Regions from separate parts of the Pseudoalteromonas sp. T1lg10 genome, predicted to be linked through region 1. Evidence: predicted binding sites of a transcription regulator. Region 1 holds the regulator's gene; the other holds the start of a gene.
The links. The regulator ArgR, encoded in region 1, controls arginine synthesis, uptake and breakdown. The targets are predictions, from matches to a motif close to ANTGAATANNTATTCANT.
Positions count from the first base shown of each region.

Region 2: a site for ArgR is predicted at 4,731-4,748, ahead of C2M17_RS01150 (citrate synthase). Genes of this name have one in related genera too.

Region 1 is NZ_PQBV01000018.1:241,329-256,509, reverse strand. Features, by position in the region: gene C2M17_RS07445 (tRNA-uridine aminocarboxypropyltransferase) at 1-522, opposite strand, end outside; gene C2M17_RS07440 (GNAT family N-acetyltransferase) at 593-1,135, shown strand; gene C2M17_RS07435 (hypothetical protein) at 1,465-1,788, shown strand; gene lpdA (dihydrolipoyl dehydrogenase) at 1,889-3,301, opposite strand; gene aceF (pyruvate dehydrogenase complex dihydrolipoyllysine-residue acetyltransferase) at 3,455-5,368, opposite strand; gene aceE (pyruvate dehydrogenase (acetyl-transferring), homodimeric type) at 5,379-8,045, opposite strand; gene pdhR (pyruvate dehydrogenase complex transcriptional repressor PdhR) at 8,134-8,883, opposite strand; gene mdh (malate dehydrogenase) at 9,166-10,101, opposite strand; gene argR (transcriptional regulator ArgR) at 10,595-11,062, shown strand; gene C2M17_RS07400 (Dyp-type peroxidase) at 11,101-11,997, opposite strand; gene C2M17_RS07395 (ABC transporter ATP-binding protein) at 12,058-13,098, opposite strand; gene C2M17_RS07390 (ABC transporter permease) at 13,098-14,729, opposite strand; gene C2M17_RS07385 (Fe(3+) ABC transporter substrate-binding protein) at 14,743-15,181, opposite strand, start outside.
Region 2 is NZ_PQBV01000001.1:235,781-250,961, reverse strand. Features, by position in the region: gene C2M17_RS01160 (DUF11 domain-containing protein) at 1-751, shown strand, start outside; gene C2M17_RS01155 (Ig-like domain-containing protein) at 834-2,648, opposite strand; cyclic di-GMP riboswitch class I at 2,745-2,828, opposite strand; gene C2M17_RS01150 (citrate synthase) at 3,347-4,633, opposite strand; gene sdhC (succinate dehydrogenase, cytochrome b556 subunit) at 5,061-5,438, shown strand; gene sdhD (succinate dehydrogenase, hydrophobic membrane anchor protein) at 5,429-5,776, shown strand; gene sdhA (succinate dehydrogenase flavoprotein subunit) at 5,777-7,549, shown strand; gene C2M17_RS01130 (succinate dehydrogenase iron-sulfur subunit) at 7,561-8,277, shown strand; gene C2M17_RS01125 (2-oxoglutarate dehydrogenase E1 component) at 8,392-11,205, shown strand; gene odhB (2-oxoglutarate dehydrogenase complex dihydrolipoyllysine-residue succinyltransferase) at 11,216-12,709, shown strand; gene sucC (ADP-forming succinate--CoA ligase subunit beta) at 12,890-14,056, shown strand; gene sucD (succinate--CoA ligase subunit alpha) at 14,056-14,928, shown strand; gene C2M17_RS01105 (LysR family transcriptional regulator) at 15,049-15,181, opposite strand, start outside.

The DNA.
Region 1 (15,181 bases):
GGCAACACGCAAACGATAGTCCGATAACTTTTCCGGAGTGATGGAAAGAATGGGTAAAGCATCCAGATAAGGCGACTTGCGCACCATCTTTTTGGCCTCGCGCCAGGTGCCATCCAAAAAGATAAACAAGGGCTTTTTATCCCCTTGATGCTGAACCTGGGTACAAACTCGCTCCGGTGCCATGCCTTCACTCGGGAACACCACATAAGCCTGATATTGGGGATCCGCAATCAGCGCCAGTAAAGCGGGATCCGGCTCAGTTCTGTCCCAGCGAAAAGCATGGTTATCGGGGACTATATCGGCGATTAAGCGCCCAGTATTGGAGGGCTTAAAGCTTTCGTTATGGTACATCAGCATACAAACCGCAACGCCACAGGGCACCGGCTCGACCCCGGCACAAATACATAAAGGCTCGGCCAAGAGGCAAGACTCACAACGGCTGAGCTTGCTGCCACGGGCTTTAAACTCGCGCTTTGCCATTGCTATTTGTTGGGTCCGCAGTTTTAATACAGAATTGGTCACCTGGTTCCGCCTTGGAGTTGCCTTGGTTTGATTCGGGCGCGTATTGTAGAGCAAACACGGAGTAAATAACATGATCACTATCCCTGACAGCGAACGCCTCAGCTACCGTCTTATGACGCTTGACGATGGCGACCTGTTCTTCGAGCTCGACCAGGATCCGGCGGTGATGAAATACATTAATGGTGGCAAACCCAGCACCCGCAAAGACATAGATGAGATCGCCCTGCCGCGCCTGGCCAAATACCTGAACCCGGAAAAAGGCTGGGGTCTTTGGCAGGTCACAGAAAAAACCGAGCAGCGCTTTTTGGGCTGGGTTTTGGTACGCCCCTACCAATTTTTTAGCGAGCAGCCCCAGTGGCTTAACCTAGAACTCGGCTGGCGCTTTAAACAGATCAGCTGGGGCAAGGGCTATGCTAGTGAAGCCGCGGCGGCCGTGGTACAGGCATTGCGTAAACAAGGTGATATAAGCCACTTTTGCGCCATTGCCGAGCAAGATAACCTAGGCTCAATAGCCATTATGAAAAAACTGGGCATGGAGTATATTCGCAGCTATACCCATCAGGATCCCATGGGCGACTGGGACGTGGTCTACTATGAAATGGCGGCACGTTAAGTGCCACTGACAAAAATAGTTACGAAAAAAATACACATTTTCTTTTAGCCTTATCCCGCGCTATTTTATTAAGCGAAAGCCGAAAAATATCAAAACCATAGCCAAATAACTGCGGCTTTGAGCCCTGCTCTGACCCAGGTTAAAAAACACAAACTGTTCACTTTGTAATCAGATGTAATGTCAGGCTGTCAAAAATACGGCTATATTTTGTAATCTCTAGTTTGAGAGCTGATACCAATTCTGTTGGGTATGTGATCAGAGATAGCATTTAGCCCGCTAGAATGATTAGCTATTTAAGTGAATTGGTATTACACAGGTACGGTGAGCAGATGGATAAAATAAATAGCTTTATGGCACTGAGCTGCACCTTAATAGAAGGTCAGGGGCATCAACCAATTGGTGCACTAGATGGCGCCAAGGTACGACACGAATATATGCCGGTATGGCTCGCTCACATCGAGCAGTACCGAAAAGGGCTAGCGGAAAGGGTGTTAGACACCTTTGAAGCGCTGCAAGAAGTAACGCCAAAACTCTCGCGTGAACAACTCACGAATGCCATGCTTGCAGAGCGTAACGGCCGTGATTTTGTTCAAGCATGCCAGCAACTGGTTTATCTCTGCCAAAAAGGCAGTTGGCCAGGGCCGAGCATGTGAACTAGCAGTTTAATTCGCAATCATAGCGAAGCATAAAAACAAAAAACCCGGCTTAGGCCGGGTTTTTTTATTACTTAGCAAAAGAGCTTAGAAAAAGCGCTTACTTCTTCTTAACTGCTTTTTTGTTTGGTAGGTCAGTGATTGAACCTTCAAAGATTTCTGCAGCTAGACCGATAGACTCGTTAAGAGTCGGGTGAGCATGGATAGTTAGCGCCAGGTCTTCACCGTCTGCCCCCATCTCAACCGCTAGGCCGATTTCACCCAGCATTTCGCCGGCGTTGATACCAACCATGGCACCACCGATGATACGGCCATTGTCCTTATCGAAGATAAGCTTAGTTTGACCTTCGGTACGTGCAGAAGCGATAGCACGACCAGATGCTGCCCACGGGAATACCGCAGTTTCAATGTTAAGGCCTTGCTCTTTCGCTTCTTTCTCGGTTACACCTACCCAAGCGATTTCTGGATCTGTGTAAGCGATTGAAGGAATACACTTAGGATCGAAGAAGTGCTTCTGACCAGAGATAACCTCGGCAGCAACGTGACCTTCGTGAACCGCTTTGTGCGCAAGCATAGGCTGACCTACAACGTCACCGATTGCATAGATGTGACCAACATTGGTCTTCATTTGCTTGTCGGTGTTGATGAAGCCGCGCTCGTCTACGTTAACACCCGCTTTCTCAGCGTCGATAAGTTTACCGTTAGGTGTACGACCAACTGCAACTAGTACTTTGTCGTAACGTACTGGCTCAGCAGGTGCATTCTTACCTTCGAATGATACGTAAAGACCATCGTCTTTCGCTTCAACAGCAACTACCTTAGTAGAAAGCATTACGTTGAACTTATCTTTTACATAGCGCGTGTAGATCTTGATAACGTCTTTATCAGCCGCAGGAACTAGTTGATCAGCAAATTCAACAACGTCGATTTGTGAACCTAGTGCACGGTAAACAGTACCCATCTCAAGACCAATGATACCACCACCTAGTACAAGTAGTTTCTCAGGAACGTCTTTAAGCTCAAGGGCACCGGTTGAATCGATTACGCGATCATCTTCAGGGATGAAAGGTAGGTTAACAGGCTGAGAGCCCGCAGCGATAATAGCATTGTCGAAAGTGATAGTAGTGCCATCAACGTCAAGGGTGTTGCTGCCAGTGAATTTACCGTAGCCGTTAACTACCTTCACTTTACGCATTTTCGCCATGCCGTCTAGGCCGCCAGTTAGCTGGCCGATTACAGACTCTTTCCAACCACGGATCTTGTCCAGGTCGATTTCAGGCTTGCCGAAAGAAACACCGTGAGACGCCATTTCGCTTGCGTCATCAATAACTTTAGCAACGTGAAGTAGTGCTTTAGATGGAATACAACCTACGTTCAAGCACACGCCACCAAGGGTGCTGCGTGACTCAACTAGAGTGACTTCTAAACCTAAGTCTGCGGCACGGAAAGCTGCAGAATAACCACCAGGACCACCGCCTAGTACAACGACTTGAGTTTTGATTTCGTTGCTCATGCTATTACCTTATTTTGTCCGAACGGGAAGCAATAACGAATAATTTCATTTACCCGCCATTACTCACAAAAATTGTGCAAAGATTGTATCATTGCAAAGTAAAAAAATCCCAGTAAAAACCGTTTACTGGGATTAAAGTTCTATCTATTTAGCTTACATTACCAGGTTGCGAATATCGCTTAGGTAATTTGCCAGGGTCACAGTAAAGCGTGCTGCCAAGGCACCGTCAATTACACGGTGGTCGTATGAACAGCTTAGCGGCACCATGAGGCGCGGCTCAAACTCTTTACCATTCCACTTAGGTTTGAAGTCAGACTTAGACACACCCAAGATCGCCACTTCCGGCGCATTCACGATTGGCGTAAATGCCGTACCGCCGATGCCTCCTAGGCTAGAGATGGTGAAACAGCCGCCCTGCATATCTGCAGAGGTCAGCTTGCCATCGCGCGCTTTGGCAGAAATTTCCATTAGCTCGCGAGATAGTTCAATGATGCCTTTTTTGTTTACATCACGCACTACCGGTACAACCAAACCGTTTGGTGTATCCACAGCGATACCTATGTGCACGTATTTCTTCAGGATCAGGCTTTCACCGTCTTCCGATAGCGATGAGTTAAAGGTTGGGAACTCTTCCAACGCTTTCGCCGCTGCCTTCATTACGAACACAAGTGGAGTGATCTTCACGCCTAGCTTTTTCTTCTCGGCAAGGGCATTTTGCTCCTTACGGAAAGCTTCCAGGCTGGTGATATCCGCTTCATCGTATTGAGTTACGTGAGGGATATGAACCCAGTTACGGTGCAGGTTGGCACCAGATAGTTTCTGGATACGCGAAAGTTTCTTCTCTTCCACATCGCCGAACTTGCTGAAGTCCACTTTTGGCCATGGGATCAGATCTACACCCGCACCATTACCACCTTTACCGGCATTGCCAGACTCAACCTGCTTCACTAACTCTTTCACATAGTTCTGCACGTCTTCTTTAACAACGCGGCTCTTACGGCCAGTCCCTTTTACTTTGGCAAGGTTGATACCAAACTCACGGGCTAAACGGCGAACCACAGGCGATGCGTGCGCATAGTCACTGTTCTCAACGAAGTCTTCACGCTTCGCCGGCGCCGGACCACCTGCTTTTTGAGCAGGAGCGGCAGTTGTTGCAGCGGCAGGCGTTGCTGTAGCAGCAGGTGCAGCCGCACTTGCAGCCGCACTTGCAGCTGCTGGCGCTGAGCCTTGCACTTCGAAAGTGAAGATAAGAGAGCCAGTGCTCACCTTGTCGCCCACATTCACTTTTACTTCTTTGACGATACCGGCGAAAGGAGCTGGCACTTCCATAGAGGCCTTGTCGCCTTCAACGCTCAGAATTGATTGCTCTTCTGAGACGCTGTCACCAGCGCTGACCATAACTTCGGTCACTTCAACTTCGTCACCGCCGATATCTGGCACAACCACTTCTTTGATTTCAACGCCACCAGTTTGTGCTGGTGCCTCAGCTGGAGCGGCTGGCGCTGCAGCAGGTGCTGAGCCGGCAGTTTCAAAGACAAACACCAGCGAGCCAGTTTTCACCTTATCGCCTACGTTGACTTTAATTTCTTTAACCACACCGGCTTGTGGTGCGGGTACTTCCATAGAAGCCTTGTCGCCTTCAACGCTTAGGATTGATTGCTCTTCTTCTACCGTGTCGCCGACGCTGACCATGATTTCAGTAACTTCAACTTCATCGTCACCGATATCAGGTACCTTGATGTCAACGCTTTCTCTTGCAGCCGCGCTGGCAGCCGCGCTCGCCGCTGGGGCGGCAGGTGCACTTTCTTGCGCAGGCGCAGCTTCGGCTACCGCCGACTCACCTTCGAAAATCATGATCAAGGTGCCGGTTGAAACCGTGTCGCCTTCAGCGATTTTAATCTCTTTAACCACACCCGCTTCGCTTGCAGGTACTTCCATAGAGGCCTTGTCGCCTTCTACGGTAATAAGCGATTGCTCAACTTCAACCTTGTCGCCAACGGCAACAAGAATCTCAGTAACTTCAACCTCATCACCGCCGATATCTGGAACTTTAATTTCAATAGTCATTGCTAACCTCTTAAGCGTACAGCGGGTTAATCTTGTCTGCGTCGATGTTGAATTTCTTAATTGCTTCGGCAATTACAGACTTCTCAACATCACCACGTTTAGCCAGCTCAGTCAGTGCGGCAACTACCACGTAACCTGCGTTCACTTCGAAGTGACGACGTAGGTTTTCACGGCTATCCGAACGACCGTAACCGTCGGTACCTAGTACGCGGTAAGACTCAGCTGGGATAAAGGCACGAATTTGCTCTGCATAGTTCTTCATATAGTCGGTCGCAGCAATCGCAGGTGCATCACCTAGTACAGAAGTTACATAAGGCACTTTTGCCTCTGCTTCTGGGTGTAGCATGTTGTAACGGTCTGCGTCTTGCGCATCACGGGTGATCTCATTGAATGAGGTTACCGAGAATACGTCAGAGGCAATGCCGTAGTCATCGCTAAGGATCTGCGCTGCTTTGCGTACTTCATTCATGATAGTACCTGAGCTTAGAAGCTGTACCTGGCCTTTGCTGCCAGCGTAACTTTCTAGCTTGTAGATACCCTTACGAATACCTTCTTCGGCGCCTTCTGGCATTGCCGGCTGATGATAGTTCTCGTTCATCAGAGTCAGGTAGTAGAAGACGTTTTCTTGGTTCTCACCGTACATGCGACGGATACCGTCTTCGATAATTACAGCAACTTCGTAGCCGAATGTTGGGTCGTAAGAAATACAGTTAGGCACTGTGTTTGCAAGAATATGGCTGTGACCATCTTCGTGCTGCAGACCTTCACCGTTAAGGGTTGTACGACCAGCCGTTGCTCCTAGAAGGAAGCCACGTGCTTGTTGGTCACCGGCCATCCACGCCATGTCACCTACACGTTGGAAACCAAACATTGAGTAGTAGATATAGAATGGGATCATAGGTAGATCGTTGGTGCTGTATGATGTTGCTGCAGCAACCCATGAAGACATTGCACCTAGCTCGTTGATACCTTCTTGCAATACCTGACCACCCTGATCTTCTTTATAGTAAGAAACGATGTCACGGTCTTCTGGACTGTAGTTCTGGCCGCGCGGGTTATAAATACCGATTTGACGGAACAGACCTTCCATACCGAAAGTACGGGCTTCATCGGCAATAATAGGCACTATGTTTTTACCAATGCCTTTGTCTTTAAGAAGTACGTTTAAGGTACGTACGAAAGACATAGTCGTTGAAACTTCACGCTTTTGCTCTTCAAGCAGTGGCTTGAATGCGTCTAACTGAGGTAATGCCAGCTCTTCGCTGAAGTTAGGAAGACGCTGCGGTGTGTAACCATGTAGGGCATTACGACGGGCGTGCAGGTATTCGTACTCTTTCGAACCTTCTTCCAGAGTCAGGTACGGAAGGTTTGCTAAATCATCTTCAGATACCAAGTCATCCAGACCAAGACGGCTACGTAGGTGCGCTACGTGGGTCATGTCCATTTTCTTAACTTGGTGCGCGATGTTCTTACCTTCAGCAGCATCACCCATGCCGTAACCTTTAACGGTTTTCGCAAGGATTACAGTTGGACGGCCTTTGGTTTCTTGTGCTGATTTGAACGCTGCGAATAGTTTCGAAGGCTCATGACCACCACGCTTAAGCGCGAAGATCTCTTCGTCAGTCATATCGGCAACAAGGGCTGCAGTTTCTGGGTAACGACCGAAGAAGTGCTCACGTACGTAGGCGCCATCCTTCGCTTTATAGGTTTGGTAGTCACCATCAAGCGTTTCGTTCATAAGCTGTAGTAGCTTACCTGTTGTGTCCTTAGCCAGTAGCTTATCCCAGCCACTGCCCCACACAACCTTGATTACGTTCCAGCCTGCACCTCTGAATAGACCTTCAAGCTCTTGAATGATCTTGCCGTTACCCATTACAGGGCCGTCTAGACGCTGCAGGTTACAGTTAATTAGGTAACATAGGTTATCCAGACCTTCACGAGCGGCGAATGAAATCGCACCACGTGATTCCGGCTCATCCATCTCACCGTCACCCAGGAAGGCATAAACGCGCTGGTTAGACGTGTCTTTAAGACCACGACCGTCAAGGTACTTAAGGAAACGCGCTTGATAGATTGACGCAATTGGACCCAGACCCATGGATACGGTTGGGAACTGCCAGAACTCAGGCATTAATTTCGGGTGCGGGTATGAAGGAAGACCCTTGCCATCCACTTCCTGACGGAAGTTATCAAGCTGATCTGCAGTCAAGCGACCTTCAACAAAGGCGCGGGCATAAATACCCGGTGAAATGTGGCCTTGGTAATAAACCAGGTCACCGCCGTCTTGCTCGTTTGGAGCACGGAAGAAGTGGTTAAAGCATACTTCGTAGAAGGCTGCTGACGACTGGAAAGACGCCATGTGTCCACCTAAGTCAAGATCCTTCTTAGACGCGCGCAGAACAATCATGATCGCATTCCAACGGATGATAGAGCGGATACGGCGCTCGATATTTACATCACCCGGGTAAGCAGGTTCTTGATCTGCTGGGATGGTATTAACGTAGTTAGTGGTGGTGCCGGTTGGCATATCAACACCGTCTAAACGCGCTTGCTCTAGCACTTGCTCAAGAATGAATTGCGCTCGCTCAACACCCTCTTCACGCACTACAGACTCAAGGGCTTGTAACCACTCTTGGGTTTCTAATGCGTCTACGTCAACTTTATTGACTTCAGACATATGGAGTTTTCCTTATGTTTAAAATACGAATTTAAAATGCTAAAAAGCCCCCGTGCGAGCAAGGCTCCACAGGGGCTTAAAGCGAATTTTATTGTGTGCGGGTACGTCGCAATGAGCGCTCGATACGTGAGTGCTCCTTGGTTGCTTCCAATAATGCCTCTTCGATAAAGGCTAAGTGGGCATTACTGGCTAAACGTGCCTGCTCTGGGTGCCCTTCAATAACGGCTCCCATCAACACTTGACGGTGCTCAGCAAGTTGCTGTGACACCTCGGTTTTCTTCATCAGTACCTGCAGGTTTTGCAGGACATTTTGCTCCAGCAAGGCCTGCATACCGCGCACCAAATGCAGCAAAACTACATTGTGTGACGCTTCGGCGATGCAAAAATGAAAGGCATTGATGGCTTTGGCCTTCGCCGCCAGGTCATCGCTTACCTGAGCGATTTTTTCAAAGCTTTCTTTAACCTTGTCAAAATCAGTTTGGGTACCACGCAAGGCTGCATAGTACGCCGCAATTCCTTCAAGGGCATGACGAAACTCAAGTAAATCAAATTGTGATTCCGGGTGCTTGCTGATCAGCTCGAAAAGCGGATCGCTTAACCCTTCCTCCAACTGGTTTTTCACAAAGGTGCCACCGCCTTGACGACGAGTGACTAAGCCTTTGGCTTCGAGTTTTTGAATTGCTTCGCGCAGCGACGGACGAGAGACTTCAAACTGTTTGGCAAGCTCACGCTCCGGCGGTAATTTTTCACCCGGTGCTAACGAGCCCTCGAGAATCATGTTCTCAAGTTGCGCTAGGATCACATCCGAAAGTTTCGCTGCTTTGACTTTTAATGACATGGTTATCTTTAGCTTCGGGTAAATTGGTCATACCAAAAAGTGCGGATAAGGTATCAGATTCCCCTCAGGCTGTCAAAATTGCCGCTATACACCGCCATTTTTATTCACTTCAGTATGTAAGATATGGACAAAAGTGAAAGTAATTTTCGCTCGGTAACAAATGGTCAAACCAGTTAATTGTATGTAAAAAGGCATAAAAAAAGCCCCTACAGCAATCTGTAGAGGCTTATGCATCCGCGAGTAATACTCAAGGGATGCGACTAACTGCCCAAAGGCGTTAGCTTATTTATTCATGAAGTCGACACCTTCTTGGATGTCTTTGTTCAGAGTTGCAAGCATGTCGTCTTTTGCTTTTTGCTCAAACGCGCTTAGCTCGCCGTAAGAAAGAAGCTCTTCAACACCGTTCTTACCAAGACGTACTGGCTGTGCGAAGAATTGTGCGTCTTCACCATTACCTTCAACGTAAGCGTATTCGATCACGTCTTCACCCTGTAGGCCTTTCACTAGTGATAGGCAGAAACGTGCTGCCGCTGCACCCATTGAAAGTGTTGCGCTACCGCCACCGGCTTTAGCTTCAACAACTTCAGTACCCGCGTTTTGAATGCGTGTAGTCAGTGCTGCGATTTCCTCGTCAGAGAAAGTAGCGCCTTCCACTTGTGAAAGAAGAGGAAGAATCGTAGTGCCCGAGTGACCACCGATCACAGGAACTTTAACCTGGCTTACGTCTAGACCTTTAAGCTCAGCTACGAAAGTCTCGGCACGGATAACATCAAGCGTTGTTACACCGAATACGCGAGCTGGGTCATAAGTACCCGCTTTTTTGAATACTTCAGCAACGATTGGCACAGTGCCGTTTACCGGGTTAGTGATAACACCCACCATGGCTTTAGGACAGTTTTTAACTATGCCTTCAGCAAGAGTCTGGATGATGCTCGCGTTTACGTTGAATAAGTCAGCACGATCCATGCCCGGCTTACGTGGCATACCCGCTGGGATCAAAACAACGTCACAACCGCTTAGTGCTGCATCAAGGTCGTCTTTACCGAAACCTTTTACTGCTACTGCAGTTGGGATGTGTGATAGGTCTACGGCAACACCAGGAACAACAGGCGCTACGTCGTATAGAGACAGTTCAGAACCAGCAGGAAGGCTATTTTTTAGTAGTAAAGATAGCGCTTGACCGATACCACCGGCAGCACCTAAAACGGCAACTTTCATTTTAATTCTCCGTAAATAACGAGACTAGGTTATGTGAGATTAGGGTCATCAGACCTAAAGATGGCCTAAAGATAATGAAAATAGGCGATAAAGACAAATTAATCCGCGTTATTTTGAGGATAATCTCGACCATAGTCGTAAACTTAACTGTAAAGATTCTAGGGTCTGTTTATCTTTGAGGTTTACTTTATGTTCAATCTAAACGCATTCTGGTCACGACGCTCGTTATGGTGCATAGTCATTCTATGTACATAGCGAGTAACACAGAGCAGGATGCGTTTAGATGAACCCGTAGGGCAGCGCTTGTAGCGCATTTCTACTGTGTTGTTACATGTTCATGTAGAATAACTACACCACACATGTGCCGCCTTGTATAAATACACTAGAAACTGCTGAAGAAACAAACAGCAAAGGTCAACAGACCCTACTAAGATGAAATACACTGACTTCTTAGGTAGAATATTGACAACAATTTGCAAAGAAGAATGACATTATGCAAGCGCAAGAAAAACAGGAAGCTTTGGTAAAAGCCTTTAAGGCAATTCTTAAAGAAGAAAACTTTGGTTCACAAGGTGAGATTGTCGACGCCCTTAAAGAACAAGGTTTTGACAACATCAGTCAAAGCAAGGTTTCGCGCATGCTTAGTAAATTCGGCGCGGTGCGAACCCGTAATGCCAAACAGGAAATGGTGTACTGTTTGCCGGCCGAACTCGCCGTACCAACCGCTAAGTCCCCACTGCGCCAATTGGTGATCGATATAGTTCACAATGAAATGATGATCATCATCAACACCAGCCCGGGTGCGGCGCAATTGATTGCCCGCCTGCTCGACTCCTTGGGCAAGGCCGATGGCGTACTGGGCACCATAGCCGGTGACGATACCATCTTTATTGCTCCCGCCAAGGTGTCTGAAATCGATGTCACCTTAGATCGGGTACGCAAACTATTCGATAACGTATAAAAAAAGAGGCGCTCGCCTCTTTTTCTTTGTTCAATTACTTATAAACTTTTCAGTAATTCCACCGAGGGTGCAAAGAAAGCCGCGCCCATATCCGCCTGGGTAAAGTCGAGCCAGGCATCATAATGCAGATAATTACCCAGCTGGCTATTAAGCATTTGCGCAAAGGCATTACCACTGGCGGCGCAGGTCACCGACAGCAGACCTTGTTTATTCATACTCGCAAAGGGCATACCCTGATGTAATAACAACGGCTGGCCCTTTTCATCTTTTAACTCGGTGCACACCGCATGACTGTTGGCGTTAAGCGGCATCAACAGCTCACTGTCAAGACGCGTGCGTCCCATTACCAGCTCCTGATCTTCCTGACTTAGTGCCTGCCAGGACGTGAGGTTATGGGTAAAGCGCTGCACATGGATATAGCTGCCATGCGCAAAATACTCTTCGTCACTGACTAAAGCGGTAAGCATTTTCTGGCGCCCGAAAGGGGTATCCGGAGCATAAACAAAGCCGTTAAAATCGCGACCATCGAGAAAGCGGAAACAGCTGATTTCCTCGACCAGCTCCACCTTCCCTGCCAATAATTGTAAAACCCGCTGACCAAAAAGGTGATTTACGTCTTCACGGTCCGAGCGTATTTGCACAAATAAATCGAATGGCTGCACACCGACGCTATGATCGCTATGACTGATACGAGGAAAACTCGTGAGTGTTGATGGTGTACGTTGGGGGTGTAATAGCGGCCAATACTGAGCGCCGATGGCAACAAAGCTGGCCACCATGGCCTCAGAGAAGCGCTCGTCAAACTCCGTCTGCACATCGAGGAGCTGAGCAAGTTTGCCCTTGAGTGCTTCATCCTGACCATCAAGGACATTAAAAAACAGATGCAAGCCATGTAAGTTAGCTTGCGCGCACACGCCGGATTGCGCTTTGGCCATCTAATTTCCTATGTTTTTATTCTTGGATTGTGCCCGCCTGCGCTGCGGGCTGGGGCTGTTTTAGGCGGTGAAAAAATTCACCGCATGTGAACTAATTGTAATAGATAGCCTTTGTCCCGGCAAAAACTCTTGTTCAGGTTGTTTTACTGGTATTTCAATCTCTTGCCCTAACACCTGCACCCGATACACATACTCGGTGCCGACAAAACGCTTAGACACAACGGTTACAGGCCCCTTGTCATCGCGTATCAGTTGCAAGTCGTGCGGGCGCACGTATAACTGCCCGGTAAGCTCATTGCCCGCCACCGCTTGGTGCGATTGAACCACGCCAAACTGGGTTTCAAAGTGATAGTCATCCTGTTTTTGCGCATCCAGATATAAACCTGAGCCAAGAAACTCGGCCACCACTTTCGAGCGCGGGTGATGAAAAAGCTGCTGCGGTGTGCCCTGTTGAGCAATTTGCCCTTGGTGCATCACAGCTAGGGTATCGGCAAAGGCAAAGGCCTCTTCCTTGGAGTGAGTCACGAAAATCGCCGACACCTGCTGGTCTTTAATAATGCGACGAATATCGGCGATCAGCTGAAAGCGCACCTGATGGTCAATATTGGAAAAAGGCTCATCCAACAACAAGAGGCTAGGCTTATAGGCTAAGGCTCGGGCGATGGCGACTCGCTGCTGCTGGCCACCGGATAACTGATGCGGGTAGCGGTTGGCACAGTCTTCGAGATGGACCAGCGCCAGCATTTCCTTAACCCGCTGCACCTTGTTGGCCCGGGTCATGGCCTTTAAACCAAAGGCGATATTCTGGGCCACATTTAAGTGTGGAAATAGGGCATAGTCCTGAAACATCATGCCCATATTACGATGCTGAGGCGCCACAAAGCGATTATCGTCGCATAAAATGGTCTCGCCGAGACGGATAACCCCTTGATGCGGGCGCAGCAAACCGGCGATGGCCTTAAGAGTGGTGGTTTTGCCGCAGCCACTGGCTCCTAACAGGCAAAGAATTTCGTTATCGCCCAAATGCAGGCTCAGGTTATCCACCACGGCACGCTCGCCATAGTTAAAGCTGATATTGTCTAAATGAAGCTGTGCCGTCATCAGTGTTTTTGCTCCATAGAGCGGTTAATAAAATAAAGCGGAATAAGACCCACAAGGACGATAAACAAGGCCGCCACCGAGGCCAGCTCAAGCTGTTCGTCGCTGACATATTGGAACACATGGGTGGCCAGGGTTTCGAAGTTAAAAGGCCGCAGCAGCAAGGCCGCTGGTAGCTCTTTCATACATTCGATAAAGACCAATAATCCTGCGGTTAAAATGCCCCGCTTCAGAATAGGAATATGTACACTGGTCAGGGTTTGCCTCGCATTGCGCCCCATGGACTGGCTGGCCATATCCAAACTCGGGCTAATACGGCTAAAACTCGATTCTATGCTGCCGTGGGCAATGGCGTAAAAGCGCACCACATAGGCAAACACAATTGCAAACAGGGTGCCGCTTAAGAACAGCCCAGGAGCCTTATCGTAGGGCTCAAGCCACAGATTGATGCTCTCTTCCAGAGTCGTCAGCGGCAACAACACTGCGATGGCCAGTACCGTACCCGGTAAGGCATAGCCTGTGCTGGCAAGACGCCCAGGCCAAAGGCTGGCAGGCGAAGGCGTTAAGCGCTGAAAGTAAACCACCAAGATACTCAGGGTAATAGCCAGGACGCTCACCAGAGCGGAAATCTTCAGGCTTTGCCAGGCATAAAGGAAAAACTCGCTGTTCCAGGCCTGCTCGAAGTAATCGATGGCATAACCCCCGAGCACCCAGACCGGCACCACAAAGGCGACCAATAATACTAGGCTGGCAAAAGCGCTGGCGGCAAATGCCTTGCCACCGGTGAGCGGATAGAGAGACTCATCACTGAGCTGGGTTTGTCGCTCAAACACAGCCTGATTACGACGGGAATAGCGCTCGATAAAAATCGCCACAAACAGAATTAGCAGCATGATGCCGGAAATTTTCGCCGCCGCGGTCAAGGAGTAGTAACCAAACCAAGTATCATAAACGGCGGTTGTTAAGGTGCTGACGGCAAAATAACTTACGGTGGCAAAGTCGGCCATGGCTTCCATGCTGATCAGCGCTACCGCCGCGGCAATGGCGCCCTGGCTCAAAGGCAGACTGATCTTAAAAAAGCTTTGCACCGGCGTATTTCCCATGATCTCCGCGGCCTGCACCAGCTTATGTGACTGCTCCTTAAGCGCCGTTTTAAAAATTAAAAACAAATAGGGATATAACACCAGAGCCAGCATAACTATGGCACCGCCTAAGGTACGGATATCGAAAAACCAATAGTCGTCGGGAGATTGCCAACCAAAGGCATCGCGCAGCGCAATTTGCACCGGCCCCGCATAGTCGAACAAATCTGTATACACGTAGGCAATCAGGTAGGAGGGCATGGCCAGAGGCAACATCAAGGCCCAGGAAAAAAGCTTTTTACCGGGGAAATCACAATAGGCCACCAACCATCCCAGCGGCAGCGCTATCACGCAGCTCAACAAGGCCACGCCAAGGATCAACAAGATGGTGTTGCCGATATAATCCCACAGCACGGTTTCCCACAAATGCGCAAACACCAGAGGATCACTTTGCAAGGATTCAAAAATCAGGAAGCCTAACGGCAACGACAGGCCTAAGCCTGTCGTCCACGCAATCAGCTGCCACCAGGACAGCGAAAATTTAAACTGCATTGAAACTAATCAGTTAAAGGTCGAATTTAACCTCGTCAAGGAGTCGTAACGCGGCGCTACGGTGCTTGCTAATTTCCCCCAGCGGCAGCGTATCTTCTTTAAACTCACCCCAGGACGCAACCAGCTCAGACAAGGGCACACCCGGCTTCACCGGATATTCCATATTGACGGAGGCATACATATTTTGCGCCGTATTGTCGGTCATAAACTCGATCAGTTTCAAGGCATTTTCCTTGTTTTTCGAGTGCTTGGTCAGTACCACACCAGAGACGTTCACATGAGCGCCACGGTCTTGCTGGTTAGGGAAGTTGATATACACGGCATCCGCCCAGGCCTTTTGCTGCTCATCCTGCATCATTTTGCCGAAGTAATAGCTGTTACCTATGGCCACATCACACAGGCCTTCTTTCACCGCTCTCACTTGAGCGCGGTCATTTCCTTGCGGCTTACGC
Region 2 (15,181 bases), on a different contig from region 1:
TGAGTTTACCGCGACATTGAAAGACTGGGTGTTACGTGACTTCGAGCTTTGCAGCATAGATATCACCAAACAGTGTGGGCAAGGTCAAGTAAATGAAGCAGAAGATGGTTATGTCTATGAGTACAGTGGTGTGGTTACCAACGACGGTTCGGGCACCTTGTATAATGTGCTAGTTACAGACCTAGAAGCTGGTCAAACACATGCTCTTGGTACTTTAGCGAAAGGCGAAACTGCAAACTACAGTGGAACTTTTGAGAGTACCTCTCCAGAAGGGTTTATCAATATGGTAGAGGTGAGTGCATCGGCCACACCAGCTGGCGCATCCACAGTTACCGATACTGCGAGTAGCGAATGTGATCCTCCTAGCTTGTCAGGTGAGATTAGCGTATCGAAAGTATGTGAGTCCAACTTTGTTGAAACAAACGCAGGAGTCATAGCTAAGGTCAGTTTTTCTGGGCAAGTCTGTAATATTACTACAGAGGCTCAGCCACTAACCTTGGCCAATGTCTCTGTTACAGATGACAAAGGAGACGTATACGCGGATTCTGAGATGACTATCCCATTTGGTACGGTGGAATTAGAGCAGGATGAATGTAAGCCTTACTATGGTAGTTATATACCAACTGCCTTTGAAGAAAGTGGTCAAATTTTCAAAGATACAGTGCTCGCAACGGGCGAGTTAAAGGTTACAGGTGATCCCGTTCAAGATACTGCTTTTGCAACCTGTCCTATTTGTCCAGAGGGGGAATAGATAACTAGCAGGGATGTAAACTAAGGAGATAAATCGTTTCAATTTAAAAGCCTAGCGGTAAATTCGCCAGGCTTTTTTTCTCTTATTTATTTTTACCTCGGCCAGGCTTAGTGGCTCCCCCACCTGTATCGCCTTTTTGCAGTGCAATACTAACATTGGCCGTTGCGCTGGTGATGCCGTCACTAATGGTATAGCTGAAGCTATCGCTGTTTTTAAAGCGCTTACCAGGGGTGTAGCGTACGGTTCCATCCGATAATAATTCGACACTGCCTTTGCTGGCTCCGCTTACCGTTACTAGCCTAACCGTTTCAGGCTCTGACAGCGTATCGTTGGCCATAACGTCGACAATAACTGAGCTTAGGCTGGTGATTGCCACCTGGTCGTCATTGGCCTTTAGTACAGGTGTAATCGGCAATTCACCCGATGAACTGATAACAGTGTAAGCGACCTGTGTGCTTGCTACCTTGTCGCTATTGCTTGCATTAATTGTTAACGGATAGGTGTTGGCTGCGGCATCTACAGCCGAGGTGACACTTAGCGTAACGTCTACAGATTCACCTGGCGCAAGAGATACCTGCTCACTGTCGGCATACCAGCCCTGTGGCAAGAGCGCTCGCACGTCAATAGTGGAAGTGCCACAGCTATTTGAATCTCGATTGGTTACACTCACCTTGTAGCTAACTTGAGCTCCGGCACTGACTTCAGTGGAGGAAAGTGGCGTAGCAGATAGGCTAGGTGTCTGCGCCGCACAGCTTGTTTGACCAAAGGTGACGCTCACCTCGGCCTTTCCATCTTGTGCGCTTATCAAACTAATGGTTGCGCCAGATTCTGGATCTGTAAAGGTGCCTCCGACGGGAAGGGCCGGATCTCCCCAGTCTTTATAGCCCGTTTGTTGCTCATAATAAGAATTGGGCTTCATATGCAGTAGCTGACTACTGTACGCGTCTCCCTCGGTTGCCTGGCGCACGACAATACCGGCAGTAACATCATCGCGAAAAAAGCTGTAAGAGCGGTCAGCGAGAAAATCATCGTGGGCGATTGCTTGGCGATACTCGACATATAACCAACGCTGTTTGCCGTTGGCATCGGGGCCACGGGGAATTTTAATAGCAATTGGTTGGCCATCGTTTTCTTCATAGGCGCCGAGGGAGTAGGTACCTGTGCGCTCGGCCACACTAATTTCCGGTGCAACAGAGGAAGTCATCCAACCTAAACGCTCCTTTTGGAAGGTACTAAAGTAGCCCATATCATCATTACCCATGGTGTCATAACTATCGCCATAAGAAATTGTACGACAACTGCCGCCAAGTACTCCATCGGTGCAGTTCAAAGCATTTGCATGGCGCAGCCCTAGGTTATGTCCCAGCTCATGGGCTAATACTCTAGGTTCTCTGGCACCATTTATGATTACTCTCGAAGGTAAACTGGACGTGGTTGCAGAGCCCTCAGTAGCACAGCCATCGCCGGTGGTGAGATAGACAAAGCGCGTATAGCCTGAGAGGTCGATACCTTTAGCCTGAGCTTGTTTTTTGGCTTCCTCTTCGAGGATGTAAGAGGTATTACAATCCTGATTAGACAAGGGCACGGTAACCAGGCCTCCTACCTCGCCAGTAAACCAAAGCTGTCCGTATGAATTCGCCTTGTAGTAATCATTGATGGTACCGAACATCAGTTCACGGGCTTCTGCGCTGGTCATAGGCTGCTCCGCGGGGTTTTCCTGGAAGTTAACCATAAGGACCAGGGTTTTTTGCTCACCGGTTGTAGAAGCCAGGGAAGAGGCCGAGTAAGCAACACCGGATAGAGCCATTACGCTTGGGAGAAGATATTTGGCAATGGTTTTGCCCCCATCGTTAAGAGCTGGGAGAAATGCTGTTAGCTTATTGGAAGATTGTTTCATGTTTACCTACATCAAAATAGCTCAGCGATACAGCGCAACAAAGCGAATAAAGTGTTCGTGCATGAAAACGGGAAGAGGGAGATGACATATCATCGCCTCGGCAACTCCGCTGCCTTAGACAATGTCCTTAGGCCGGTCGTTTTGCGTATCAAGGTTTCCCTTAATTTGCCTTTTTCTAGCTAACAATATCTGTATGCTTGAGCGTAAAATTAGTAAAAACGGCTTTTAAGCTCATATCAGTAAGGAAGTGCCTGTTGTTTACATTCCATACGATTCGTGGAGGGATGGTATAAAAAATGATCAACTCAAGCAAGTAATCTAAGGGAGAATTTTTAATGTTTTTTCATTAGATTTTTGAAGGCTGAAAAAACGTTTTGAAACTCAATTAGATGCTGAAAAGATAGGCAGGAAATTAGATCAAGATATAGAGTTTAGATAGGCACGAAATAAATTTATATATTTACAAGAACATTCAGTAAGGCTTCATTTTCACCATGAACCAAACGGGGTGATAATTAGTTTTTGGTTCTATAACATATTGATTTTAAAGATTTTAAAGATAGGAATTTTGTTTTTTCAGCTTTCGTTCATTTTACTTTGCAAAAGCCCCAAAAAACAAAATCGGCTAAAGAGAATTCTTTAGCCGATTTCATCGTAGTTAAGTAGATGTTTACTACTTAGTGCCTACAGCAGGGCGCTTAACGCTTATCCTGGCTTACGTAGTCACGCATAGTTGCGCCTTTGTATAGCTGACGTGGGCGGCTGATCTTGTGACCAGGCTGAGATAGCATTTCATCCCAGTGTGAGATCCAACCTACGGTACGGGCCATGGCAAAGATAACGGTGAACATGCTGGTAGGAATACCGATAGCCTTAAGAATGATACCTGAGTAGAAGTCTACGTTCGGGTATAGCTTCTTCTCAACGAAGTATGGGTCTTCCAGAGCGATTTGCTCTAGGCGCATAGCTACGTCTAGTAGTGGATCTTCGATGTTAAGTTCTTTCAGTACTTCGTGACAGGTTTCACGCATTACCGTGGCACGTGGGTCGAAGTTCTTGTAAACACGGTGACCGAAGCCCATTAGACGGAACGGGTCGTTCTTATCTTTCGCTTTAGCAACGTATTCGTCGATACGGTCAACCGAACCGATTTCTTGTAGCATGGTCAAGCAAGCTTCGTTAGCACCGCCGTGAGCAGGGCCCCAAAGTGATGCGATACCGGCTGCGATACATGCATAAGGGTTAGCGCCTGAAGAGCCGGCGATACGTACTGTCGACGTTGACGCGTTTTGCTCGTGGTCGGCGTGAAGCATAAAGATACGGTCCATAGCTTTCGCTAGCACTGGGCTTACCTTGTATTCTTCCGAAGGCACAGAGAACATCATGTGTAGGAAGTTTTCTGCGTAGCTCAGATCGTTACGTGGGTAAACGAAAGGCTGACCAATAGTGTATTTGTAAGCCATGGCTGCGATTGTTGGCAGCTTGGCGACTAGGCGAATGGCGCTGCGTTTACGCTGAATTGGGTCGGCAATGTCTAGGTCCTGGTGATAGAAAGAAGACATAGCACCAACTACACCACACAGCATGGCCATTGGGTGTGCATCAACACGGAAACCCTGGAAGAAGGCTGCAACCTTCTCATGGACCATGGTGCTTAATGTGATTGAGTTTGAGAATTTTTCAAGTTGCTCTGCTGTTGGCAGTTCGCCGTTTAACAGTAGGTAGCATAGCTCGGTGTAGTTTGAGTTTTCGGCTAGTTGGTCGATAGGGTAGCCGCGGTGTAGTAGTACACCCTTGGCGCCATCGATGTAGGTGATAGATGAGTCACAAGAGCCAGTCGACATAAAGCCTGGGTCGTAAGTGAAGTAACCGTGAGAGCCCAAGGTACGAACGTCGATAACGTCTTGACCCGCTGTGCCTTCATAAATTGGAAGCTCGATAGGGTCGTGTCCATCAATATGAACTGTGGCTTTCTTATCTGCCATCTATTTATCTCCTAATAAGAATAACAAGCTGCTGCTGTTATGCGTGATACTAATGTTAAGCAAATTGCGCTCATTCTAACGTACAAGAGGGGTAGAAAGTCAATTTTAATGCATCTAGGTATAATAAATATTCCTCACAGATTAAATATTATACCAATGGCTAATTCGCAAACCTGCGAGACTAAACAAGAATTGTAATATCCTCTACAGACTTATATACTGTCTGAGGTTCAATACCGTAACGTCTTTGAGTAAACCGATTATGACAAATCAGTGGAAATTCGCTTTAAAGTCGAACACCTAAAGTGAATTTTTCGCATGTCTACGGTTTATTTCTGTGAGCGCATTTATGCAGTGATGCATAAATGGTTATAAAAACAATGTAGATGGCTCTATTTTTCAATGTGAGCAAGATGGGCAAGTAACTGTGAAAAAGCAAAGACCTGTAAATCTCGATCTAACGACCATCTCTATGCCAGCAACGGCCAAAGCATCAATTCTTCACCGCGTCACCGGTGTAGCAATGTTCTTTGCCTTGACCTTTGTGATTTGGGCATGGGCTGAGTCTCTATCTTCTCCGGAAGGATTTGAATTTGTCAAAAGCCTGTTAACCGGGTTTGTTGCCAAATTTATCGCCTGGGGTACCCTCACCGTTCTTTCGTATCACTTCATCGCAGGTGTACGCCACTTAGTCCAAGATTTGGGCCCGTGGAAAGAATTAGACTCAGGTAACGCGACGGCTAAAGCAGCCCTAGTGTTATGGGTAATTGTTGCTGTTTTAGCGGGAGTTTGGCTATGGTCTTAAATCAAGCATCTCTTAAGCGCAATGGCGTTCAGGATTTCGTATCTCTTCGTGCTACAGCGCTAGTTATCAGTGCTTACGCACTATTTATTATTGGTTATCTGCTTTGCACTCCAGCACTAACCTATGAAGCATGGTCAGGCCTATTCGGCAATCTAGCGATGAAAGTGTTCACCCTGGTGGCACTAATTTGCATCATGGTGCATACACGCATCGGCCTATGGCAGGTATTAACTGACTACGTAAAGAACGCTCAACTACGCGCGTTTCTTGGCTTCGTACTAAACCTTATGGCTCTTGCTTACGTAGTGATCGGCCTATTCGTACTATGGGGTGTTTAAGTGAAATATTCAGTTCGCGAATTTGATGCGGTAGTAATTGGTGCCGGCGGCGCGGGTATGCGTGCAGCACTAGCTATCACCGAATCGGGCAAGTCTTGTGCTCTTATTTCTAAAGTTTTCCCAACTCGTTCACACACAGTTTCTGCGCAAGGTGGTATCACAGTTGCGCTAGGTAACTCGCACGAGGATAACTGGGAATGGCACATGTACGATACCGTTAAAGGATCTGATTACATCGGTGACCAAGACGCTATCGAATACATGTGTAAAACTGGCCCGGAAGCTATTACCGAGCTTGAGAACATGGGTCTACCATTCTCACGTTTTGAAAATGGCCGTGTATATCAGCGTCCTTTCGGCGGTCAGTCTAAGAATTTTGGTGGTGAGCAAGCGGCTCGTACAGCGGCTGCTGCCGACCGTACAGGTCACGCACTGCTACACTGCCTATACCAACAGAACGTTAAAAACAAAACCAACGTTTATTCTGAGTGGTATGCGCTTGATCTAGTTAAAAACGACGACGGCGCCGTTGTTGGTTGTACTGCAATCGACATCGAAACCGGTGAAGTTGTTTACTTCAAATCGAAAGCCGTGGTTCTTGCAACCGGTGGTGCAGGTCGTATCTTCGCCTCTACTACAAACGCGCACATCAACACAGGTGACGGTGTTGGTATGGCAACACGTGCCGGCGTTGCGATGCAAGACATGGAAATGTGGCAGTTCCACCCAACCGGTATCGCCGGCGCGGGTGTACTAGTTACTGAAGGTTGTCGTGGTGAAGGTGGTTACCTTCTAAACAAAGACGGCGAGCGTTTCATGGAGCGTTATGCGCCAAACGCCAAAGACCTTGCTTCTCGTGACGTTGTTGCTCGTTCAATGATGACTGAGATCCGTGAAGGTCGTGGTTGTGAAGGTCCTTGGGGTCCTCACATCAAGCTGAAGCTAGACCACCTGGGTGAAGAAACCCTTAACCTACGTCTTCCTGGCGTATGTGACCTGGCGAAAACATTCGCTCACGTTGACCCTGCAAAAGAGCCAATTCCAGTAATCCCAACCTGTCACTACATGATGGGTGGTGTGCCTACAAACGTTAACGGTCAGGTTCTGAACGTAGACGGTCAAGGTAATGAGACACTGGTTGAAGGTCTATTCGCGGTAGGTGAGATTGCCTGTGTATCTGTACACGGTGCTAACCGTCTAGGCGGTAACTCACTACTTGACCTTGTGGTATTCGGCCGTGCCGCCGGTAACTTCCTAGGTACTTACCTGAATGATTACCAAGCACAGCGTGATGCTTCAACTGACAACATTGATGGTGCTCTTGCGCGCTTCAATCGTTGGGAAACATCTAAGCCTGGTCAAGGTGAAGACCCAGTTCAAATTAAGAAAGATCTACAGCAGTGTATGCAGCTTAACTTCTCGGTATTCCGTGAAGGCGATGCCATGGCAACGGGTCTTAAAGAACTTAAAGAAATCCGTGAGCGTCTACAGTTCGCCCGTCTTGATGATAAATCAAGTGACTTCAATACCCAGCGTATTGAGTGTCTAGAGCTAGACAACCTTATGGAAACCGCGTACTCAACGGCAGTTGCAGCTAACTTCCGTACCGAGAGTCGTGGTGCACACTCACGCTTCGACTTCCCAGAGCGTGATGATGACAACTGGCTATGTCACAGTATCTACAACCCTGAGACTGAGCAGATGTCAAAACGTGACGTTAACTACGCGCCTAAATTGCGTGAAGCGTTCCCACCTAAAGCTCGTACTTACTAGGAGAGATGACGATGGCAACTTTAGAATTATCTGTTTATCGTTACAATCCAGATGTGGATAACGCACCGCGCATGCAGGAATACACCCTAGAGGTGGAAGAAGGCCGCGATATGATGGTGCTTGATGCCTTGATTCTGTTAAAAGAACAAGACCCAAGCCTGGCATTCCGTCGTTCTTGCCGCGAAGGTGTATGTGGTTCTGACGGTGTTAACATGAACGGCAAAAACGGCCTTGCATGTATCACGCCTATTTCTGCGTTGCAGAAAAACGGCAAGGGTAAGGTGATCATTCGTCCACTTCCAGGTCTACCTGTAGTGCGCGACCTCGTTATTGATATGACTCAGTTCTATACCCAATACGAGAAAGTGAAGCCGTTCCTGATCAACGACACACCGGCAGCAGGCGAGCGTCTTCAGTCAATTGAAGAGCGTGATAAGCTTGATGGCCTATACGAGTGTATCTTGTGTGCCTGTTGTTCTACTTCTTGTCCGAGTTTCTGGTGGAACCCAGACAAATTTATTGGCCCTGCGGGCTTGCTACACGCATACCGCTTCCTAGCGGACAGCCGTGATACGGCAACCGAAGAACGCTTGGCCGATTTGGACGACGCATTTAGCGTATTCCGTTGTCACAATATCATGAACTGTGTCAACGTGTGCCCGAAAGGCTTGAATCCGACTAAAGCGATTGGTCAAATCAAATCAATGCTTCTTAATCGTTCTGTTTAAGGGCATAATAACGCAAAGAATGGCTAGACATCTGTCTGGCCATTCTTCGATCACTTACTCAATTATTGAGTAGGCTAGACAATGTAAATCTGCGCTAGATAAAAGGGCTTATAAATGCACGATGGTGTGATGAAGGCATGGCTAGAGTCTTCTCATCTATACGGCGGCAACGTTGCTTATGTTGAGGAGCTTTATGAAGCATATCTTGATGATGTGACTTCAGTGCCAGAAGAATGGCGTGTAGTGTTCGAACAACTTCCAAAAGTGGAAGGCGTGGATGTAGAAACCAAACATTCACAAGTTAGAGCCGAATTCGCCGAACTGGCAAAAAATAAACACCGAGAAGTAATTATTGCAGAAGGGGGTCAAGCTGACCCGAAACAGATCAAAGTTCTGCAACTTATCAATGCTTTTCGTTTCCGTGGTCATCAAAACGCGAACCTTGACCCCTTGGGTCTATGGCAGCGTGAGCGCGTACGCGATTTAGACTTAGAATTCCACGGCCTTTCCAAAGAAGATTTCGACACTGAGTTTTATGTAGGTTCATTCGCTGCCGGCGGTGAAATGATGAAACTGGGTGAACTTTATCAAGCACTTAAGACTACTTATTGTGGTTCTATTGGTGCTGAATACATGCACATCACATCGACCGAAGAAAAGCGTTGGTTACAACAGCGTTTAGAATCGGTGCAGGCTCGCCCGCAATTCGATAGCGCTACTAAAAAGCGTATTCTAAAAGGTCTGATTGCCGCCGATGGTCTAGAGAAGTACCTGGGTGCTAAATTCCCAGGCGCCAAGCGTTTCTCACTGGAAGGTGGTGACGCCCTAGTACCTATGTTGAAAGAGCTTATTCACCGTGCAGGTGAAAGCGGTCAACAGGAAGCGGTTATTGGTATGGCCCACCGTGGTCGTCTAAACGTGCTTGTTAACGTACTGGGTAAAAACCCATCGGCGCTGTTCGATGAGTTCGCCGGTAAGCACAATGACACGCTAGGCTCGGGTGACGTGAAATACCACATGGGTTACTCGTCTGATTTCGCAACCGCTGGCGGCAGTGTCCATATGGCACTTGCATTTAACCCGTCGCACTTGGAAATCGTAAACCCGGTAGTTATGGGCTCGGTGCGTGCTCGTCTAGACCGTCTTGGTTGCGAAAGCGGCTCTAAAGCGCTGCCTATCACCATTCACGGTGACTCGGCGATCGCCGGTCAGGGCGTGGTGCAAGAAACCTTCAATATGTCGCAAACCAATGCCTTTAAGGTAGGTGGTAGCGTACGTATCGTTGTCAACAACCAAGTTGGCTTTACAACCTCGAACCAAGATGATGTACGTTCTACAGATTACTGTACCGACATCGCTAAAATGGTTCAGGCACCGATTTTCCACGTCAACTCGGACGACCCAGAAGCAGTTGCCATGGTTACCCAAATCGCTCTTGATTTCCGTAATCAGTTTAAGCGCGATGTGGTTATCGACCTGGTATGTTACCGTCGTCACGGTCACAACGAAGCTGACGAGCCAAATGCAACTCAGCCTTTGATGTATCAAAAGATCAAGAAGCACGCGGTTCCTCGTGAAATCTATGCGCAGCAGTTGATTTCTGAAGGCCTGTTCACTGAGGCAGAAATCAAGAACCTGGTCGATACCTATCGCGGTGGTCTTGATGATGGTCACTGTGTGGTTGAAGAAATTGAGCCAGAGACCAAGCACTCTTCAGAGTGGTCTAAGTTCGTGGGTCACGATTGGGATACCCAATACGATGCCAGCGTATCTGTTGAAAAGCTTAAAGAGCTTGGTAACAAGGTAGCGTCTTACCCTGAAAACCACAAGGCTCAGTCTCGCGTTAAGAAAATTTACGACGACCGTAAAGCCATGGCCGCCGGTGACAAGTTACTGGACTGGGGTATGGCGGAAACGCTTGCTTACGCAACCATGGTTGAAGAGGGCACGGACATCCGCCTAACGGGTCAGGATTCAGGTCGTGGTACCTTCTTCCACCGTCATGCGGTTGTACACAACCAAGCTGACGCTTCTACTTACTTGCCGCTACAGCATATCAGCGAAGCGCAAGGTAAGTTTGAAGTATACGACTCGGTGCTTTCTGAAGAAGCGGTACTGGCATTCGAATACGGTTATGCCACGGCAGAGCCAACGTCACTGGTTATGTGGGAAGCGCAATTCGGCGACTTCGCCAACGGTGCTCAGGTTGTATTCGACCAATTCCTAAGTTCGGGTGAGCAGAAGTGGGGCCGTCTTTGTGGTCTAACTTGTTTGCTACCACATGGCTATGAAGGTCAGGGCCCAGAGCACAGCTCGGCACGTCTTGAGCGTTTCCTTCAGCTGTGTGCCGACCACAATATGCAGGTATGTGTGCCTTCGACTCCAGCACAGGTTTACGCCATGCTACGTCGTCAGGCGGTACGTCCTCTTCGTCGTCCGCTTATCGTAATGACGCCGAAATCATTACTACGTCACCCGCTTGCGGTATCGTCTCTGGAAGAACTTTCTGCAGGCGTATTCCACAACATGATCGACGAGATCGATGATATCGATGCGAAGAAAGTTGAGCGTGTGGTTTTCTGTAGCGGTAAGGTTTACTACGAACTACTGCAAGAGCGTCGTAAGCTGGAAATCGACAATATTGCTATTGTGCGCGTTGAGCAATTATACCCATTCCCGCATCAGGAAATGGCGAACATTGTTGAGCGTTACAGCCATGTGAAAGACTTTGTATGGTGTCAGGAAGAGCCGCAAAACCAAGGCGCTTGGTATTGCTCGCAGCATCACTTCTGGAATTCAATTCCACAGGGTGCCAACCTAACATACGCAGGTCGTAAAGCCTCTGCAGCACCTGCATGTGGTTATATGGCCGTACATACTAAAGAACAACAAGCGTTAGTCGCTGACGCGCTTACCATTAAAAAATAAGGGATAAGAGATGACCACAGAAATCAAGGTTCCTGTTCTTCCTGAGTCAGTTGCTGACGCTTCGGTCGCAACGTGGCACGTGAGTGTTGGCGACAAAGTAAGTCGCGATCAAAACCTGGTTGACATCGAAACCGACAAGGTTGTTTTAGAAGTTGTTGCACCTGCTGATGGTGTGATCACTGAAATCAAAGAACAAGAAGGCGCAACAGTGCTGGCCGAGCAGGTAATTGCCATTATCGGTGAAGCTGATGCCGCTGACGCTGGTGCTGCACCAGCTCCATCTGAAGACAAAGCCGCTCCAGTTGCTGCTGGCGCACAAGAAGGTAAAGAAGTGGATATTAAAGTTCCTGTACTTCCAGAATCTGTTGCTGATGCAACAATCGCAACATGGCACGTACAACCTGGTGAAGCGGTAAGCCGCGACCAAAACCTGGTTGATATCGAAACTGACAAAGTTGTTCTTGAGGTGGTAGCACCTGAAGATGGCGTAATGGGTGAGCACATCCATGGTGAAGGCGACACAGTACTTGGTGAACAAGTAATTGGTAAGCTAATCGCTGGCGCCACAGCCGGTGCTGCACCAGCCGCCGCTCCTGCGGCTGAAGCGTCAAGTGACGACAGCGCTGCCGATGCGCTAACGCCTTCTGTACGCCGCCTAATTGCCGAGAAAGGCCTGGATGCTTCGCAAATCAAGGGTTCTGGCAAAAATGGTCGCGTAACTAAAGAAGACGTTGATGCCTTCATCAAGAGCGCGCCTGCTAAGCAAGAAAGCACAGCCGCTGCTGCGCCTGCTCCTGTTGGCAACCGTACGCAAAAACGTGTTCCTATGACACGTCTACGTAAGACCATTGCTAATCGTCTACTTGAAGCGAAGAACTCAACAGCCATGTTGACTACCTTCAACGAAGTAAACATGAAGCCAATCATGGATCTTCGTAAGCAATACCAAGAAGTATTCGAGAAGCGTCACGGTACCCGTCTAGGTTTCATGTCTTTCTACGTGAAAGCAGTTGTTGAAGCACTTAAGCGCTTCCCAGAAGTAAACGCGTCAATCGACGGCGATGATATTGTTTACCACAACTACTTCGACATCAGCATCGCGGTATCTACTCCGCGTGGTCTAGTGACTCCGGTTCTTCGTGACTGTGACAAGCTGTCTCTTGCTGAAATCGAAAAAGGCATCAAAGATCTAGCGATCAAAGGCCGCGATGGCAAACTAACTGTTGAAGATATGACAGGTGGTAACTTCACCATCACTAACGGTGGTGTATTCGGTTCACTGCTTTCTACGCCTATCATCAACTTGCCGCAGTCTTCAATCCTAGGCATGCACAAGATCCAAGACCGTCCTATGGCGGTTAACGGTAAGGTAGAGATCCTACCTATGATGTACCTAGCACTATCGTATGACCACCGTCAAATCGATGGTAAAGAGTCGGTAGGCTTCTTGGTAACCATCAAAGAGATGTTAGAAGATCCTACACGTCTTCTATTAGACGTATAAGCGTCAAAATTGCATATAAATTAAGCTGCGACCCTTGTCGCAGCTTTTTTTTGCCACCTTTAGTCGTACTAGGGTTTTCAAGCATTGCCATGAGAACTATACTAGGTGCGCAATTTGGGATGGTTGAATAAATTGCATATTTATTCAGCTCTTTTAGTACAAAAAATTGGATAAAGCATCATGAATTTGCATGAGTATCAGGCAAAACAACTTTTTGCCGAATATGGTTTACCAGTTTCTGAAGGCTACGCATGTGACACGCCTCAAGAAGCTGCTGAAGCTGCTGATAAAATCGGTGGTGACAAATGGGTTGTTAAATGTCAGGTTCACGCCGGTGGCCGCGGTAAAGCGGGCGGTGTAAAACTTGCTGACAGCAAACAAGAGATCAAAGATTTCGCTCAAAACTGGTTAGGTAAAAACCTAGTAACTTATCAAACTGACGAAAACGGTCAGCCAGTTGCTAAGATCCTTGTAGAAAGCTGCACAGACATTGCTAACGAACTCTACCTTGGTGCTGTTGTCGACCGCGCTTCACGTAAAGTTGTTTTCATGGCGTCAACTGAAGGCGGTGTTGAAATCGAACAAGTTGCAGAAGAAACGCCTGAACTAATTCACAAAGCTGAGATCGATCCTCTAGTTGGTCCTCAAGCTTACCAAGCTCGTGAACTAGGCTTCAAATTGGGTCTTAACCCAACACAAATGAAGCAATTCGTTAAGATCTTCATGGGTCTTGCGAACATGTTCAACGATTTCGATTTCGCTCTACTTGAAATCAACCCTCTAGTAATCACAGAAGAAGGTAACCTTCACTGTCTAGACGGTAAAATCGGTGTTGATGGTAACGCGTTGTACCGTCAGCCTAAAATCCGCGCTATGCACGATCCTTCGCAAGAAGACGAGCGTGAAGCTCACGCTGCACAGTGGGAACTTAACTATGTTGCACTAGACGGTAACGTAGGTTGTATGGTTAACGGTGCAGGCCTAGCAATGGGTACTATGGACATCGTAAACCTACACGGCGGTAAGCCAGCTAACTTCCTAGACGTTGGTGGCGGCGCGACTAAAGAGCGTGTAGCTGAAGCGTTTAAGATCATCCTTTCTGACGACAACGTTAAAGCTGTTCTAGTTAACATCTTCGGCGGTATTGTACGTTGTGACATGATCGCAGAAGGCATCATCGGTGCAGTTAAAGAAGTTGGCGTAAACGTTCCTGTAGTTGTACGTCTTGAAGGTACTAATGCTGAACTAGGTCGTGACGTTCTTGCGAACTCAGGTCTAGACATCATTGCTGCAGAATCTCTAACAGACGCTGCTGAAAAAGTTGTTGCTGCTGCGGAGGGCAAATAATGTCTGTACTAATTAATAAAGACACTAAAGTAATCTGCCAAGGTTTCACTGGTGGTCAGGGTACTTTCCACTCTGAGCAAGCACTTGAGTACGGCACGCAGATGGTAGGTGGTGTATCACCTGGTAAAGGCGGTCAAACTCACCTTGGTCTACCTGTGTTCAACACAGTACGTGACGCAGTAGAAGCAACTGGCGCAACTGCATCAGTAATCTACGTACCAGCACCTTTCTGTAAAGATGCAATCCTTGAAGCTATCGATGCTGGCATCGAGCTTATCGTTTGTATCACTGAAGGTATCCCAACGCTAGACATGGTTGACGTTAAAGTTAAGCTTGACCAAACTGGCGTTCGCATGATCGGTCCTAACTGCCCAGGTGTTATCACCCCGGGTGAAACTAAGATCGGTATCATGCCTGGTCACATCCACAAGCCTGGTAAAGTAGGTATCGTATCTCGTTCTGGTACTCTTACTTACGAAGCGGTTAAGCAAACTACTGACGCTGGCTTCGGTCAGTCTACCTGTGTAGGTATCGGTGGTGACCCAATTCCTGGTACTAACTTCATCGACGTACTAGAGATGTTCGAGAAAGATCCGCAAACTGAAGCTATCGTAATGATCGGTGAGATCGGCGGTACAGCTGAAGAAGAAGCGGCAGCGTACATCAAAGAAAACGTCACTAAGCCTGTAGTATCTTACATCGCTGGTGTTACTGCTCCTCCGGGTAAGCGTATGGGCCACGCTGGTGCCATCATCGCCGGTGGTAAAGGTACTGCTGACGAGAAGTTCGCAGCCCTTGAAGCAGCTGGCGTACAAACTGTACGTTCACTTGCTGATATCGGTAAAGCGCTTAAAGAGAAAACCGGTTGGTAATCTCGCATAACGCTTAAGAAAAACCCGCCTTCTGGCGGGTTTTTTGTCGGTCGATTTGTAGGTCGGCCTTCAGGCCGACAAAATGAGAATATGTGTTTTTTTTCGGGATAAAATCCCGACCTACAGGTGGCAGCGCTTCATTTCTTCTATCAATGCCTGCGCCAGCGGCGAGGCTGAGTTATTTTTAGAAGTGATCAAAACTACCGGTATGGTGTAGCGATACACTTCGGGCTCGATGGCTTTAAACCCCCCC